Regions from separate parts of the Bacillus luti genome, predicted to be linked through region 1. Evidence: a T-box and tRNA genes for the amino acid it is inferred to sense, from the RefSeq annotation. Region 1 holds a T-box; the other holds one or more tRNA genes.
The links. A T-box is a leader RNA that pairs with one kind of tRNA and senses whether it is charged. The one in region 1 lies ahead of tyrS (tyrosine--tRNA ligase), so its partner is inferred to be a tRNA-Tyr.
Positions count from the first base shown of each region.

Region 2: it encodes a tRNA-Tyr, which carries the amino acid that the T-box ahead of tyrS (tyrosine--tRNA ligase) is inferred to sense. The anticodon was not compared.

Region 1 covers NZ_CP040336.1:707,396-714,617, forward strand. Annotated here, with positions in the region: gene acuA (acetoin utilization protein acetyltransferase AcuA) at 1-85, opposite strand, end outside; gene acsA (acetate--CoA ligase) at 262-1,980, shown strand; gene EUC40_RS03685 (maltose acetyltransferase domain-containing protein) at 2,071-2,628, shown strand; gene EUC40_RS03690 (hypothetical protein) at 2,695-3,150, shown strand; gene EUC40_RS03695 (RNA polymerase sigma factor) at 3,131-3,676, shown strand; gene EUC40_RS03700 (hypothetical protein) at 3,657-3,902, shown strand; T-box leader at 3,980-4,208, shown strand; gene tyrS (tyrosine--tRNA ligase) at 4,279-5,535, shown strand; gene EUC40_RS03710 (YjdJ family protein) at 5,615-5,962, opposite strand; gene EUC40_RS03715 (hypothetical protein) at 6,068-6,196, shown strand; partial or broken gene EUC40_RS27570 (imm11 family protein) at 6,319-6,459, opposite strand; gene EUC40_RS03720 (hypothetical protein) at 6,704-7,186, opposite strand; gene EUC40_RS03725 (hypothetical protein) at 7,211-7,222, opposite strand, start outside.
Region 2 covers NZ_CP040336.1:4,959,668-4,966,889, reverse strand. Annotated here, with positions in the region: rRNA gene EUC40_RS25030 (23S ribosomal RNA) at 1-2,853, shown strand, start outside; rRNA gene rrf (5S ribosomal RNA) at 2,945-3,060, shown strand; tRNA gene EUC40_RS25020 (tRNA-Asn) at 3,070-3,144, shown strand; tRNA gene EUC40_RS25015 (tRNA-Thr) at 3,149-3,221, shown strand; tRNA gene EUC40_RS25010 (tRNA-Glu) at 3,246-3,320, shown strand; tRNA gene EUC40_RS25005 (tRNA-Val) at 3,326-3,401, shown strand; tRNA gene EUC40_RS25000 (tRNA-Tyr) at 3,418-3,501, shown strand; tRNA gene EUC40_RS24995 (tRNA-Gln) at 3,567-3,641, shown strand; tRNA gene EUC40_RS24990 (tRNA-Lys) at 3,647-3,722, shown strand; tRNA gene EUC40_RS24985 (tRNA-Gly) at 3,728-3,799, shown strand; tRNA gene EUC40_RS24980 (tRNA-Ala) at 3,810-3,882, shown strand; partial or broken gene EUC40_RS24975 (glycerate kinase) at 4,000-5,146, shown strand; gene rocF (arginase) at 5,356-6,249, shown strand; gene cdaA (diadenylate cyclase CdaA) at 6,497-7,222, shown strand, end outside.

The sequences.
Region 1 (7,222 bases):
TATGTGTAGAGACAGGACCTTCAATAATTAAAGTGCCTTTCGCTGTTTTTAAGTTTCTAGCATTATATATTTTCTTATGGATCAATGTATTGCTCACCACCTTGAGGTTTTGAGAATCTATTAATATCGTACTTTATAATATATGCGATGTGAATCGAATTTTGTCATTAAAAATTTGTCTAAAAATCAACAAATATACTGAAAATTTTAAATAATGTCATTATAATAGATAATAGAATACATAGGAGGGGGATGTAAAGTATGAAAGTAGAAACGCTTCCAGTCATTAAAGGAAAAAATAATTTGCCGAATTATGAAGAGGCATACGCGAATTTTAACTGGGAAGAGGTTAATAAAAATTTTACTTGGAATGAGACAGGCCGAGTAAATATGGCGTATGAAGCAATTGATAAGCATGCGAAATCCGATCGTAAAAATAAAGTAGCCCTTTATTATCAAGATGGATCGCGAAAAGAGAAATATACATTTAAGGAAATGAAGGATTTTTCTAATAAAGCAGGAAACGTCCTGAAAAATTATGGCGATGTTGAAAAGGGCGATCGCGTTTTTATTTTTATGCCGCGTTCTCCAGAATTATATTTTGCACTTTTAGGTGCGGTGAAATTAGGGGCAATTGTTGGGCCGCTATTTGAAGCATTTATGGAAGGTGCAGTTCGTGATCGCTTAGAAGATAGTGAAGCGAAGGTGTTAATTACAACGCCTGAATTGTTAGAGCGTGTACCATTAAATGATTTACCTGCTTTAAAAACAGTCTTCCTTGTTGGAGATAATGTAGAAGAAGGCGGTAAAACGGTAGCGTTCAATCCTTTATTTGAACAAGCTTCAAAAGAATTACATATCGAATGGTTAGACCGTGAAGACGGTTTAATTCTTCACTATACGTCTGGTTCTACTGGTAAGCCAAAAGGTGTTCTACATGCGCAAAACGCAATGGTACAGCATTACCAAACGGCGAAGTGGGTATTAGATTTAAAAGAAGACGATGTATATTGGTGCACAGCTGATCCAGGCTGGGTAACTGGAACGGCTTACGGTATTTTCGCACCGTGGTTAGTTGGAGCATCAAATGTTGTTTTAGGTGGCCGCTTTAGCCCAGAAGCTTGGTATGAAGCACTGCAAGATTACGGTGTAACAGTTTGGTATAGTGCACCAACAGCGTTCCGTATGTTAATGGGTGCTGGACAAGATGCAATTAAAAAATATGATTTATCACAAGTGCGCCACGTATTAAGCGTTGGTGAGCCGTTAAATCCAGAAGTAATTCGCTGGGGTATGAATGCATTTGGACTTCGTATTCATGATACGTGGTGGATGACAGAAACAGGTGGACAAGTTATTTGTAACTACCCTTGTATGGAAATCCGCCCAGGGTCAATGGGTAAACCAATTCCAGGTGTGAAAGCAGCGATTGTTGATAATGAAGGAAATGAAGTACCACCATACACAATGGGGAACTTAGCAATTGCGAAAGGTTGGCCATCTATGATGCGTGCGGTTTGGAATAATCCGCAAAAGTACGAGTCTTACTTCATGCCGGGAGATTGGTACGTATCAGGTGATTCAGCTTATATGGATGAAGACGGATACTTCTGGTTCCAAGGACGTATTGACGATGTAATTATGACGTCAGGTGAGCGCGTTGGACCGTTTGAAGTAGAAAGTAAATTAATCGAGCACGCTGCTGTTGCAGAAGCTGGTGTAATCGGTATTCCTGATCCGGTTCGCGGCGAAATCATTAAAGCATTTATCGCACTTCGAGCAGGATACGAGCCATCAGAAGAATTAAAAGAAGAAATTCGTCAATTTGTAAAGAAAGGCCTAGCAGCTCATGCAGCGCCAAGGCAAATTGAATTTAAAGATAAATTACCGAAAACGAGAAGTGGTAAAATTATGCGCCGCGTATTAAAAGCGTGGGAGTTAAATTTACCAACAGGTGACTTATCGACGATGGAAGATTAAGAGAGAAAGGTCTGAACAAGTAATATGTTCAGGCCTTTCTTTTTTTATGGTATCATGAACTTATATATATAAGTTAAAGGGGAGAAGGAAATGAAAACAGAAAAAGAAAAGATGATACAAGGGGAAATGTACATACCGGCTGATCCAGTTTTAGTACGAGAGAGAGAGCAAGCACGTATATTAACGAGAAAATTCAATGATATGCCAGAAGTGCAATTAAAAGAGCGTAGCGAAATCATAAAAGAATTATTCGGAACGACAGGAGACAATATTCACCTTGAATCTTCTTTTAGATGCGATTACGGTTACAACATTCATGTTGGCGAAAATTTTTATGCGAACTTTGATTGTACGATTTTAGACGTATGTCCAGTAATAATCGGTGTGAATTGTATGTTAGCTCCAGGCGTTCACATTTATACAGCGACACACCCGCTTGATCCAGTAGAGCGCATAAGCGGAGTAGAATACGGAAAGCCAGTTACAATTGGCGATAACGTATGGATTGGCGGAAGAGCGATTATTAATCCAGGTGTAACAATTGGAGACAATGCTGTTATCGCATCTGGCGCCGTTGTAACAAAAGATGTACCGGATAATGTAGTCGTTGGCGGGAATCCTGCAAAAATTATAAAAAAAATAAAATAATATTTGAACGAAGCGCCTTCCTCGTCTGTATACATTTATGAAAGAATAGATGAGGGAGGCTTTTTTATGTCTAATAAATTACTTCTTACTTTTGCTTTAATTGGAATTATAGTCGTATTTTCTTGTGGTTTGTTATTACCGATGCCAATCGGATTTAAAGTTTCAATGATTACAGCTGGCGTTATGATGATTGTTATGTTTTCCATCATCATTCCATTTGATAGAAAATATATAGTACGGAAAAAAGGATATAAAATTGATTTTACAAAAACAAAAGTGTACTTTCGCTGGAATGTATTTGATACGATTTCAGCTTGTCTTGCAGTGTATGCATGCATATGTGTGCAAGCATTAAATATTTTAGTTTCAACCGGACAGACAATTCAAAACCCGTATGTTCAATTTTTTACGAATCAATCGCAAGTATGGATCATTGTCGCTAGTTGCTATTTAATTTCCCGCATTTCATTAACGTTAAAAGGAATAAAGGAGATCAAAAATCATGGCGCAGATTGGGATTGAGGAGGAACTCATGCTTGCGTATCAAAATGGAGATAAGCAGGCAGGAGAAAAACTATATGTTTTAATCAAACCAGCGCTATACACATTTTTGTATCGATTTAACCGAGATGAACAATTGAGTATCGACCTCGTGCAAGATACGTTTTTGACGCTAGAGCGTAAGAAACATATGTATGAACCTGAAAAGGGTAAAATAAAAACGTATTTATTTCAAATTGGTTATCGTCTTATGATTAATAAATTAAATAGAAGAAAAAAGTGGCGTACGCTTTTGCCATTTTTAGTACCGATTCAGGAAAAAGAATTTTCTCACGAAGATCGGCTCACAGTAAGAGAAGCAATTTTGAAAGTTCCAGAAGAGCAAAGGGCGGTCCTAATCCTTTCTTATTATCATGACATGCAGCAAAAAGAAATTGCAGAGGTATTAGAGATTCCAGTCGGAACGGTGAAGTCGAGACTTCATAACGGAATAAAGAAATTGAAACAATTGCTGGAGGTGGATGAAATTGAGAGAAAATCCCTTTAAGAATGAATATAAATTACAGCAACATTTAGATAGTGACCATATAGAAATACCAGATTTTCCAAAAGCGGTAAGTCGCTTCGATCGATTAATCGGATTTATGGGTTCTCCGGCGAAAGATCCTGTGGAGGCGACGATTGGGAATGATTTATCCATTGTTTTTCATATCTCACTATTAGTCGGTGCTCCAATTCTTTCTCTTATTACGGTATTCTGTGCGACGTTATAAAGAATTGGCAAGGGGAGAAATCCGGCCCTTATTTGACACGCCTATATAAATGATGGTATAAAGAAAAGTATATGAATAATTGAGCGTGGAAAGGGAGAAGTAGTGATCATTTCCCTGTTTTAGAGAGCTGATGGTCGGTGGAAATCAGCACATAGATGATCGCGAATTACGCCCCTAGAGCATCTTTTTTCGATTGAATTGTATTCAAAAGGGAAAAGACGGTGCTAAGCCGTTATGTAAATAAGGTGGTAGGCTTTTTTTGCCTGCAACTAGGGTGGTAACGCGATAATCAAAATCGTCCCTTATTTGAAGGGGCGATTTTTTTATGTTTTCAACCTTCACGCCAGTAATGAACTTAAAGGAGAGTATGTAGGATATGGGTATTTTACAAGATCTTGAATTTCGCGGTCTAATTAATCAGCAAACAGACGCTGAGGGCCTAGAGCAATTATTAGAAAAAGAAAGCGTTAAATTATACTGTGGTTTCGACCCGACAGCGGATAGCTTACACATCGGTCATATGTTACCAGTATTAATGTTACGTCGTTTCCAATTAGCTGGTCACCAACCAATCGCACTTGTTGGCGGTGGTACTGGTATGATCGGTGACCCAAGTGGTAAAAAAGCAGAGCGTACATTAAATACGAAAGATACAGTTGCTTACTACACAGAAAGCATTAAAAACCAACTTTCAAACTTCTTAGAGTTTGAAAACGTGGACAACCCAGCAACAATGGCTAACAACTATGATTGGCTTGGTAACTTAGATGTAATTTCATTCTTACGCGATATCGGTAAAAACTTCGGTTTAAACTATATGTTAGCAAAAGATACAGTAGCATCTCGTTTAGAGACTGGTATTTCATTTACTGAGTTTAGTTACATGATTTTACAATCATACGACTTCTTAAACTTATACCAACACCATAATTGCCGCCTACAAATCGGTGGTAGTGATCAATGGGGTAACATTACAGCTGGTCTTGAATTAATCCGTAAATCAGAAGAAGATGCGAAAGCGTTCGGTTTAACAATTCCACTTGTTACAAAATCTGATGGTACGAAGTTTGGTAAAACAGAAGGCGGCGCAATTTGGTTAGATCCAGAGAAAACAACTCCTTACGAGTTCTACCAATTCTGGATTAACACAGATGACCGCGACGTTGTTAAATACTTAAAATACTTCACATTCTTATCTCATGAAGAAATTCTTGAGCTTGAGAAGCAAGTAGCTGAAGCACCAGAAAAACGTGCAGCACAAAAAGCATTAGGTTCTGAAATGACAAAACTTGTTCACGGCGAAGAAGCGTTAGAGCAAGCAATTAAAATTTCAGCTGCACTATTCAGCGGTTCTGTAGCAGAACTGACTGCAAGCGAAATCGAACAAGGATTCAAAGACGTACCATCTGTAGAACGTACTGCAGAAGATACAGTATTAATCGACTTACTTGTAGAAAGCAAAATCTCTCCATCAAAACGTCAAGCACGTGAAGATGTAACGAACGGTGCAATCTACGTAAACGGTGAGCGTACACAAGCATTAGACTACGTTGTAACAGAAAACGACCGCATCGAAGGTAAATTCACAATCATTCGCCGCGGTAAGAAGAAATATTTCTTAATTCGTTACTAATCAGAAACGAATATATAACAAATAGTACCCCGAATTGTAGGCTGAAAAGTTTATGATTCGGGGTTTTTTATGTATGGATTTAAATCGCCGGATCGTTTCTTTTAAATAGAATATAAAGAATTAATATGAGCATATAAAGTAAGCTAATTAGCATAACGATAAATGCCGCCGGATAGAATTTTGCTGCATATATAAAGAAATCGATTTGATAAATATCTTGGTAATTTGAAACAGTGCCTTTAAAGTAATTCGTAAACTTAGCGCTATATTTCCATTCATCAGGATAATCTATTAAATTACTTCCCTGATACCAACTTATAAGTGCTGAAGCGATAAACAGCATACATGCACTGCCCAATTGAACCATTTGGTTTATTGTCAAAAAGAATCCACCTCCTATTTTATGGTTATTATAGCGTGCATTCATATGCCTGTAACTATTTTGTTGTAATCTCCATTTCGAGTTCATACGGAAATCACATGTAAGCGGTATGATAAATGTATAACAAATAGAAAGGAGTGGTAAAACGAAATGTCACTAGAAGCGCTCATTATCTTTTCTTTGCTAAATGCGGGGCAGCTTGCAGAGAATTCGAAGGTTGATATACATAAAGAGCAGAAAGATGCTTATGTATATGTTCAGAAAGAGGAAAATAAATAACTTTAATATATAAATAAAAGCTACTCGAAGTAACTGTTTAGTTGTCTTCGGTAGCTTTTTCATTTGTATAGCTTTATTTGTGCGAGAGTTAGCTCTTCATTATTCCAATTTAGGAGTTTATTTTACAAGGCTGCTTCTGAATCCCATACTTCTACAAATTCAAAACCTTTTAAATCACTTTCTAAAATTGCATTTCTCAGTTCATCTGATACGAAAACAGAAGGGATATGTAATGTTTCATTTAAGTAAACTTTAAATATTGTTTACTTCTTAACCATTTAATATTAAGTCCCCCCTGTCAAAAAATAAAATTTGTCCTCTGGGGAGGATAGGTAGCGTAGGGGCACATCAATAGTTGCACTATTTTTTTAAAAATGAAGGGGGGTGAAATGTCTACGAAACTCTGACTGTGTAAGTCCATATGTCTATGTTGTACAACCTGCTAACAACATAACAGGAATAGCTAAAGCTAATAGTTTACGTTTCATTGACATATATCCCTTTGTGTTATTTCTTTTTACTTAGTTCTTTTGTTGCTTTGTCTACTATTTCAGAAGCATCGTCTAAATTCTTTTTAGCGAATTCAATTGAATCTTCATCATTCTCTTCTAAACCTGTTTGCATATTCTCTACCCCTGATTTCGAGAATATCATTGCTTTAGTTACTTTTATTGGTGTTTTATTGTCTTCGGCTAATGGATAATCTAATTTATCAATCTTATCAATTAACTCGAAATAAGGTTTTGATAACTCTTTTAACTTTTCAGCTTTCTTCTTATTAGACTTTCTGCTATCTATAAGGTCTTGTATTTCTTCCGTTTGTTCCGTGTAATCTTTAAGTAAGTATGTTGCATTCTTACCATAGTCTTCTTTCTTGTTTTCTTTAACAGAAGCTTCCATTACTTCGTCTTTCTTTTTATCGTTTGACTCACAACCTACCCCAGTTATTAACAACATCGGAATCGCTAAAGTTAATAGTTTACGTTTCATTTGCTCATACCCCTTTAGTATTTATTATTCTACTTC
Region 2 (7,222 bases), 950 kb from region 1:
GATATGCTTCGGGGAGCTGTAAGTAAGCTTTGATCCGAAGATTTCCGAATGGGGAAACCCACCATACGTAATGGTATGGTATCCTTATCTGAATACATAGGGTAAGGAAGACAGACCCAGGGAACTGAAACATCTAAGTACCTGGAGGAAGAGAAAGCAAATGCGATTTCCTGAGTAGCGGCGAGCGAAACGGAACATAGCCCAAACCAAGAGGCAAGCCTCTTGGGGTTGTAGGACATTCTATACGGAGTTACAAAGGAATGAGGTAGACGAAGCGACCTGGAAAGGTCCGTCGTAGAGGGTAACAACCCCGTAGTCGAAACTTCATTCTCTCTTGAATGTATCCTGAGTACGGCGGAACACGTGAAATTCCGTCGGAATCTGGGAGGACCATCTCCCAAGGCTAAATACTCCCTAGTGATCGATAGTGAACCAGTACCGTGAGGGAAAGGTGAAAAGCACCCCGGAAGGGGAGTGAAAGAGATCCTGAAACCGTGTGCCTACAAATAGTCAGAGCCCGTTAATGGGTGATGGCGTGCCTTTTGTAGAATGAACCGGCGAGTTACGATCCCGTGCAAGGTTAAGCTGAAGAGGCGGAGCCGCAGCGAAAGCGAGTCTGAATAGGGCGTTTAGTACGTGGTCGTAGACCCGAAACCAGGTGATCTACCCATGTCCAGGGTGAAGTTCAGGTAACACTGAATGGAGGCCCGAACCCACGCACGTTGAAAAGTGCGGGGATGAGGTGTGGGTAGCGGAGAAATTCCAATCGAACCTGGAGATAGCTGGTTCTCCCCGAAATAGCTTTAGGGCTAGCCTTAAGTGTAAGAGTCTTGGAGGTAGAGCACTGATTGGACTAGGGGTCCTCATCGGATTACCGAATTCAGTCAAACTCCGAATGCCAATGACTTATCCTTAGGAGTCAGACTGCGAGTGATAAGATCCGTAGTCAAAAGGGAAACAGCCCAGACCGCCAGCTAAGGTCCCAAAGTGTGTATTAAGTGGAAAAGGATGTGGAGTTGCTTAGACAACTAGGATGTTGGCTTAGAAGCAGCCACCATTTAAAGAGTGCGTAATAGCTCACTAGTCGAGTGACTCTGCGCCGAAAATGTACCGGGGCTAAATACACCACCGAAGCTGCGGATTGATACCAATGGTATCAGTGGTAGGGGAGCGTTCTAAGGACAGTGAAGTCAGACCGTAAGGACTGGTGGAGTGCTTAGAAGTGAGAATGCCGGTATGAGTAGCGAAAGACGGGTGAGAATCCCGTCCACCGAATGCCTAAGGTTTCCTGAGGAAGGCTCGTCCGCTCAGGGTTAGTCAGGACCTAAGCCGAGGCCGACAGGCGTAGGCGATGGACAACAGGTTGATATTCCTGTACCACCTCTTTATCGTTTGAGCAATGGAGGGACGCAGAAGGATAGAAGAAGCGTGCGATTGGTTGTGCACGTCCAAGCAGTTAGGCTGATAAGTAGGCAAATCCGCTTATCGTGAAGGCTGAGCTGTGATGGGGAAGCTCCTTATGGAGCGAAGTCTTTGATTCCCCGCTGCCAAGAAAAGCTTCTAGCGAGATAAAAGGTGCCTGTACCGCAAACCGACACAGGTAGGCGAGGAGAGAATCCTAAGGTGTGCGAGAGAACTCTGGTTAAGGAACTCGGCAAAATGACCCCGTAACTTCGGGAGAAGGGGTGCTTTCTTAACGGAAAGCCGCAGTGAATAGGCCCAAGCGACTGTTTAGCAAAAACACAGCTCTCTGCGAAGCCGTAAGGCGAAGTATAGGGGGTGACACCTGCCCGGTGCTGGAAGGTTAAGGAGAGGGGTTAGCGTAAGCGAAGCTCTGAACTGAAGCCCCAGTAAACGGCGGCCGTAACTATAACGGTCCTAAGGTAGCGAAATTCCTTGTCGGGTAAGTTCCGACCCGCACGAAAGGTGTAACGATTTGGGCACTGTCTCAACCAGAGACTCGGTGAAATTATAGTACCTGTGAAGATGCAGGTTACCCGCGACAGGACGGAAAGACCCCGTGGAGCTTTACTGTAGCCTGATATTGAATTTTGGTACAGTTTGTACAGGATAGGCGGGAGCCATTGAAACCGGAGCGCTAGCTTCGGTGGAGGCGCTGGTGGGATACCGCCCTGACTGTATTGAAATTCTAACCTACGGGTCTTATCGACCCGGGAGACAGTGTCAGGTGGGCAGTTTGACTGGGGCGGTCGCCTCCTAAAGTGTAACGGAGGCGCCCAAAGGTTCCCTCAGAATGGTTGGAAATCATTCGTAGAGTGCAAAGGCATAAGGGAGCTTGACTGCGAGACCTACAAGTCGAGCAGGGACGAAAGTCGGGCTTAGTGATCCGGTGGTTCCGCATGGAAGGGCCATCGCTCAACGGATAAAAGCTACCCCGGGGATAACAGGCTTATCTCCCCCAAGAGTCCACATCGACGGGGAGGTTTGGCACCTCGATGTCGGCTCATCGCATCCTGGGGCTGTAGTCGGTCCCAAGGGTTGGGCTGTTCGCCCATTAAAGCGGTACGCGAGCTGGGTTCAGAACGTCGTGAGACAGTTCGGTCCCTATCCGTCGTGGGCGTAGGAAATTTGAGAGGAGCTGTCCTTAGTACGAGAGGACCGGGATGGACGCACCGCTGGTGTACCAGTTGTTCTGCCAAGGGCATAGCTGGGTAGCTATGTGCGGAAGGGATAAGTGCTGAAAGCATCTAAGCATGAAGCCCCCCTCAAGATGAGATTTCCCATAGCGTAAGCTAGTAAGATCCCTGAAAGATGATCAGGTTGATAGGTTCGAGGTGGAAGCATGGTGACATGTGGAGCTGACGAATACTAATAGATCGAGGACTTAACCATATAATATGTAGCAAATGTTATCTAGTTTTGAAGGAATATATGTTTAAATTTCTTCTTGACATTTCCTTGGAAATGTTGATAATGATAAAAGTCTGGTAATGATGGCAGAGAGGTCACACCCGTTCCCATACCGAACACGGAAGTTAAGCTCTCTAGCGCCGATGGTAGTTGGGACCTTGTCCCTGTGAGAGTAGGACGTTGCCAGGCTAATATTATTCCGCAGTAGCTCAGTGGTAGAGCTATCGGCTGTTAACCGATCGGTCGTAGGTTCGAGTCCTACCTGCGGAGCCATTATGCTTCCATAGCTCAGCTGGTAGAGCACTTCCATGGTAAGGAAGAGGTCACCGGTTCAAGCCCGGTTGGAAGCTTGGGAATAGGTTTAAAACTTTTTTGGCCCGTTGGTCAAGTGGTTAAGACACCGCCCTTTCACGGCGGTAACACGGGTTCGAATCCCGTACGGGTCACCACTTTTGGAGGATTAGCTCAGCTGGGAGAGCACCTGCCTTACAAGCAGGGGGTCGGCGGTTCGATCCCGTCATCCTCCACCATATATATTTAAATGTCGGAGGGGTAGCGAAGTGGCTAAACGCGGCGGACTGTAAATCCGCTCCTTCGGGTTCGGCAGTTCGAATCTGCCCCCCTCCACCATTTTCTTTAAAATAACCTGAGAGGGTTTATTTTTTTGAAAAGATAACCATACTAGTAAATATTAATGGGCTATAGCCAAGCGGTAAGGCAACGGACTTTGACTCCGTCATGCGCTGGTTCGAATCCAGCTAGCCCAGCCATTTACGAGCCATTAGCTCAGTTGGTAGAGCATCTGACTTTTAATCAGAGGGTCGAAGGTTCGAGTCCTTCATGGCTCACCATTTTCGCGGAAGTAGTTCAGTGGTAGAATACAACCTTGCCAAGGTTGGGGTCGCGGGTTCGAATCCCGTCTTCCGCTTAATTACTAAGGGGCCTTAGCTCAGCTGGGAGAGCGCCTGCCTTGCACGCAGGAGGTCAGCGGTTCGATCCCGCTAGGCTCCATCTAAATAGAGAAAGCTTACATCATATGATGTAAGCTTTTTTTGTGTTTAAAAAGACAACCTTCGTATTTGTCGTTTACAATGAAGAAAATGTAAAAATAAAGGGTGAGGGATAATTGTGAAAGTTGTCATTGCATCTGATTCATATAAAGAAAGCTTAAAAGCTATTGAAGTATGTGAGGCCATTGAAAGAGGTTTTAGAGAAATTTTTCCTAAAGCAGAGTATGTAAAAATGCCAATTGGAGATGGAGGAGAAGGAACGGTTGATTCACTTGTGGATGCTACAGGGGGAAGAATTATATCACTTCATGTGACAGGACCGCTTAGAGAACGTGTACAAGCCTTTTACGGTATGTCTAAGGATAATAAAACAGCGTTTATTGAAATGGCAGCAGCATCAGGATTACAACACGTTCCGATTGAAAAAAGAAATCCACTTATTACAACGACAAAAGGGACAGGAGAACTTATATTTACATGCGCTAGAACAAGGGGCTGAGCATATTATTTTGGGGCTCGGAGGAAGTGCGACAAATGATGGTGGAGCAGGTATGTTGTCCGCTTTGGGAGTCAGGTTTATAAATGGAGAGGGGGAAGTTATAGAGCCATCTGGAGGAACATTACATTCGATTGCAACAATTGATTTTTCGCGAATGGATTCACGTTTAACACATATAAAGATAGAAGCGGCATGTGATGTAGACAATCCGTTAGTTGGAATAAGGGGAGCATCTTTCGTATTTGGGAGGCAAAAGGGTGCGAATCTAGAGATGATGAAAGAGCTAGATGAGAATTTAAAGCATTATGCGAATATCCTTAAACAATACTTATCTTGCGACGTATCTAAAATGGCTGGTGCAGGAGCTGCAGGAGGAATGGGAGCAGCTGTTATTGCAGTGTTAAAGGGAAACTTGCGGAGGGGAATTGAAATTGTATTAGATTATACAAACTTTGATAAGCATATAGAAGGTGCGGATTTAATTATAACTGGTGAAGGTAGAATAGATGAACAAACAGCATATGGAAAGGCCCCTGTAGGTGTTGCGGAGCGCGCGAAACATTTTCATATTCCTGTGATTGCTATTGGAGGATCTGTATCTCCGAATTATTCGGCAGTTTACGAAAAAGGAATCGATGCAGTATTTAGTGTTACATCGAGTCCGATGACATTAGAAAAAGCATATAAAGTAGCAGAAGAGAATATCGAAATGACAGTGAAGAATATTGCAGCAGTGTGGAAAATAGCATCGAAAAAACACTTCTAAATGTAGGAGTGTTTTTTATTATTATTTAATAATAGTAATGGTAGTTGTTTCACTAAGTTAATTTTATACATATAATAGTCTTAAAATTTGGATTCTTCCTTCAGTATAAGTGAATAAAATGTATATCCATGCAGAAAAATGTTGAGTTGAGTCAGACTATATAAAAGATTTAAAATATTTAGTGAAGGCATAAAAGGGGGATACTATCTATGAAAAAAGAAATCTCGGTTATTGGAGTTCCAATGGATTTAGGACAGATGCGTCGCGGGGTTGATATGGGACCGAGCGCGATCCGTTATGCAGGGGTAATTGAAAGAATTAAAGAAATTGGATATGACGTTAAAGATATGGGAGATATATGTATAGAGAGAGAAAAAGAAGTAGATGAAAATACAAAGTTAAGAAACCTTACACAAGTTGCAACTGTATGTAATGAATTAGCGAGTAAGGTGGATCATATTATAGAAGAAGGTCGTTTTCCACTTGTATTAGGCGGTGACCATAGTATTGCTATCGGTACGCTAGCTGGTGTAGCGAAACATTATAAAAATTTAGGTGTTATTTGGTATGATGCACACGGTGACTTAAATACTGAAGAAACTTCACCGTCTGGAAATATTCACGGTATGTCACTTGCAGCAAGTTTAGGTTACGGACATCCCGCACTTGTAGACTTATACGGAGCGTACCCAAAGGTGAAGAAAGAGAACGTTGTAATTATCGGTGCACGTGCATTAGATGAAGGAGAAAAAGACTTCATTCGCAATGAAGGCATTAAAGTATTCTCAATGCACGAGATTGATCGTATGGGTATGACAGCTGTTATGGAAGAAACAATTGCGTATTTATCTCATACGGATGGTGTTCATTTATCATTAGATTTAGATGGTCTTGATCCTCATGATGCACCAGGAGTTGGAACACCTGTAATTGGCGGTTTATCTTATCGTGAAAGTCACTTAGCGATGGAGATGTTAGCAGAAGCTGATATTGTTACATCTGCTGAGTTTGTTGAAGTAAATACAATTTTAGATGAGAGAAACAGAACAGCAACAACAGCAGTTGCTTTAATGGGTTCTTTATTCGGTGAAAAACTAAAATAAATGTAAGAAAAGCAACTGAGAAGTTGCTTTTTTTATTTGAAAATAGGCGTATAATTATGATTTATATTATACTGTACGATAAGAATGTTTGACATCTTACCAATTAAACTAAAGGGGGCTGTTTGTAATTGTTGTTTGTTTCATGTATGGTATAATTAACTAGTTGTTGGAAATACATACAGATAGAGCATAAAACAATATTTCAATATATGGATAGAATTGCTCGTAAGTAGGAGGAAGGGTTAGCATGCCTTTTGAAGATACGACCATTTTGAAATATCTTAGTACGGTATTAGATATTGCCGTTGTATGGTTTATTATATATAAGCTAATTCTTATAATCCGAGGGACAAAAGCTGTTCAACTTTTAAAGGGGATTACAGTTATTATTGTCGTTCGGATGATTAGTATTTTCCTTGGATTGCATACGCTTTATTGGTTAACTGAACAAGTATTAACGTGGGGATTTTTAGCCGTTATTATTATCTTTCAACCAGAATTGCGAAGGGCACTTGAGCAGCTAGGACGCGGGAGTTTATTTTCGCGTGTTGGGGCTCATGAAGATGATGAACCTGAAATGGTTGCAACAGCGGTAGCAAAAGCGACGGAATATATGGGAAAACGTAGAATTGGTGCATTAATTACTTTGTCAAAAGAGACCGGTATGGGCGATTATGTAGAAACGGGTATTCCGCTAAATGCAAACGTATCATCGGAACTACTCATTAATATTTTCATTCCAAATACGCCTCTTCACGACGGAGCAGTAATTATGCAAGGAAGTACCATTAAAGCAGCAGCATGTTATCTTCCGTTATCGGAAAGTCCGTTTATTTCTAAGGATTTAGGAACTAGGCATCGTGCTGCAATGGGAGTTAGTGAAGTTACTGATAGTATTACAGTAGTTGTGTCAGAAGAAACCGGCCAAATTTCTTTAACGAAAAATGGTAAGTTGCATCGTGATTTGAAGACA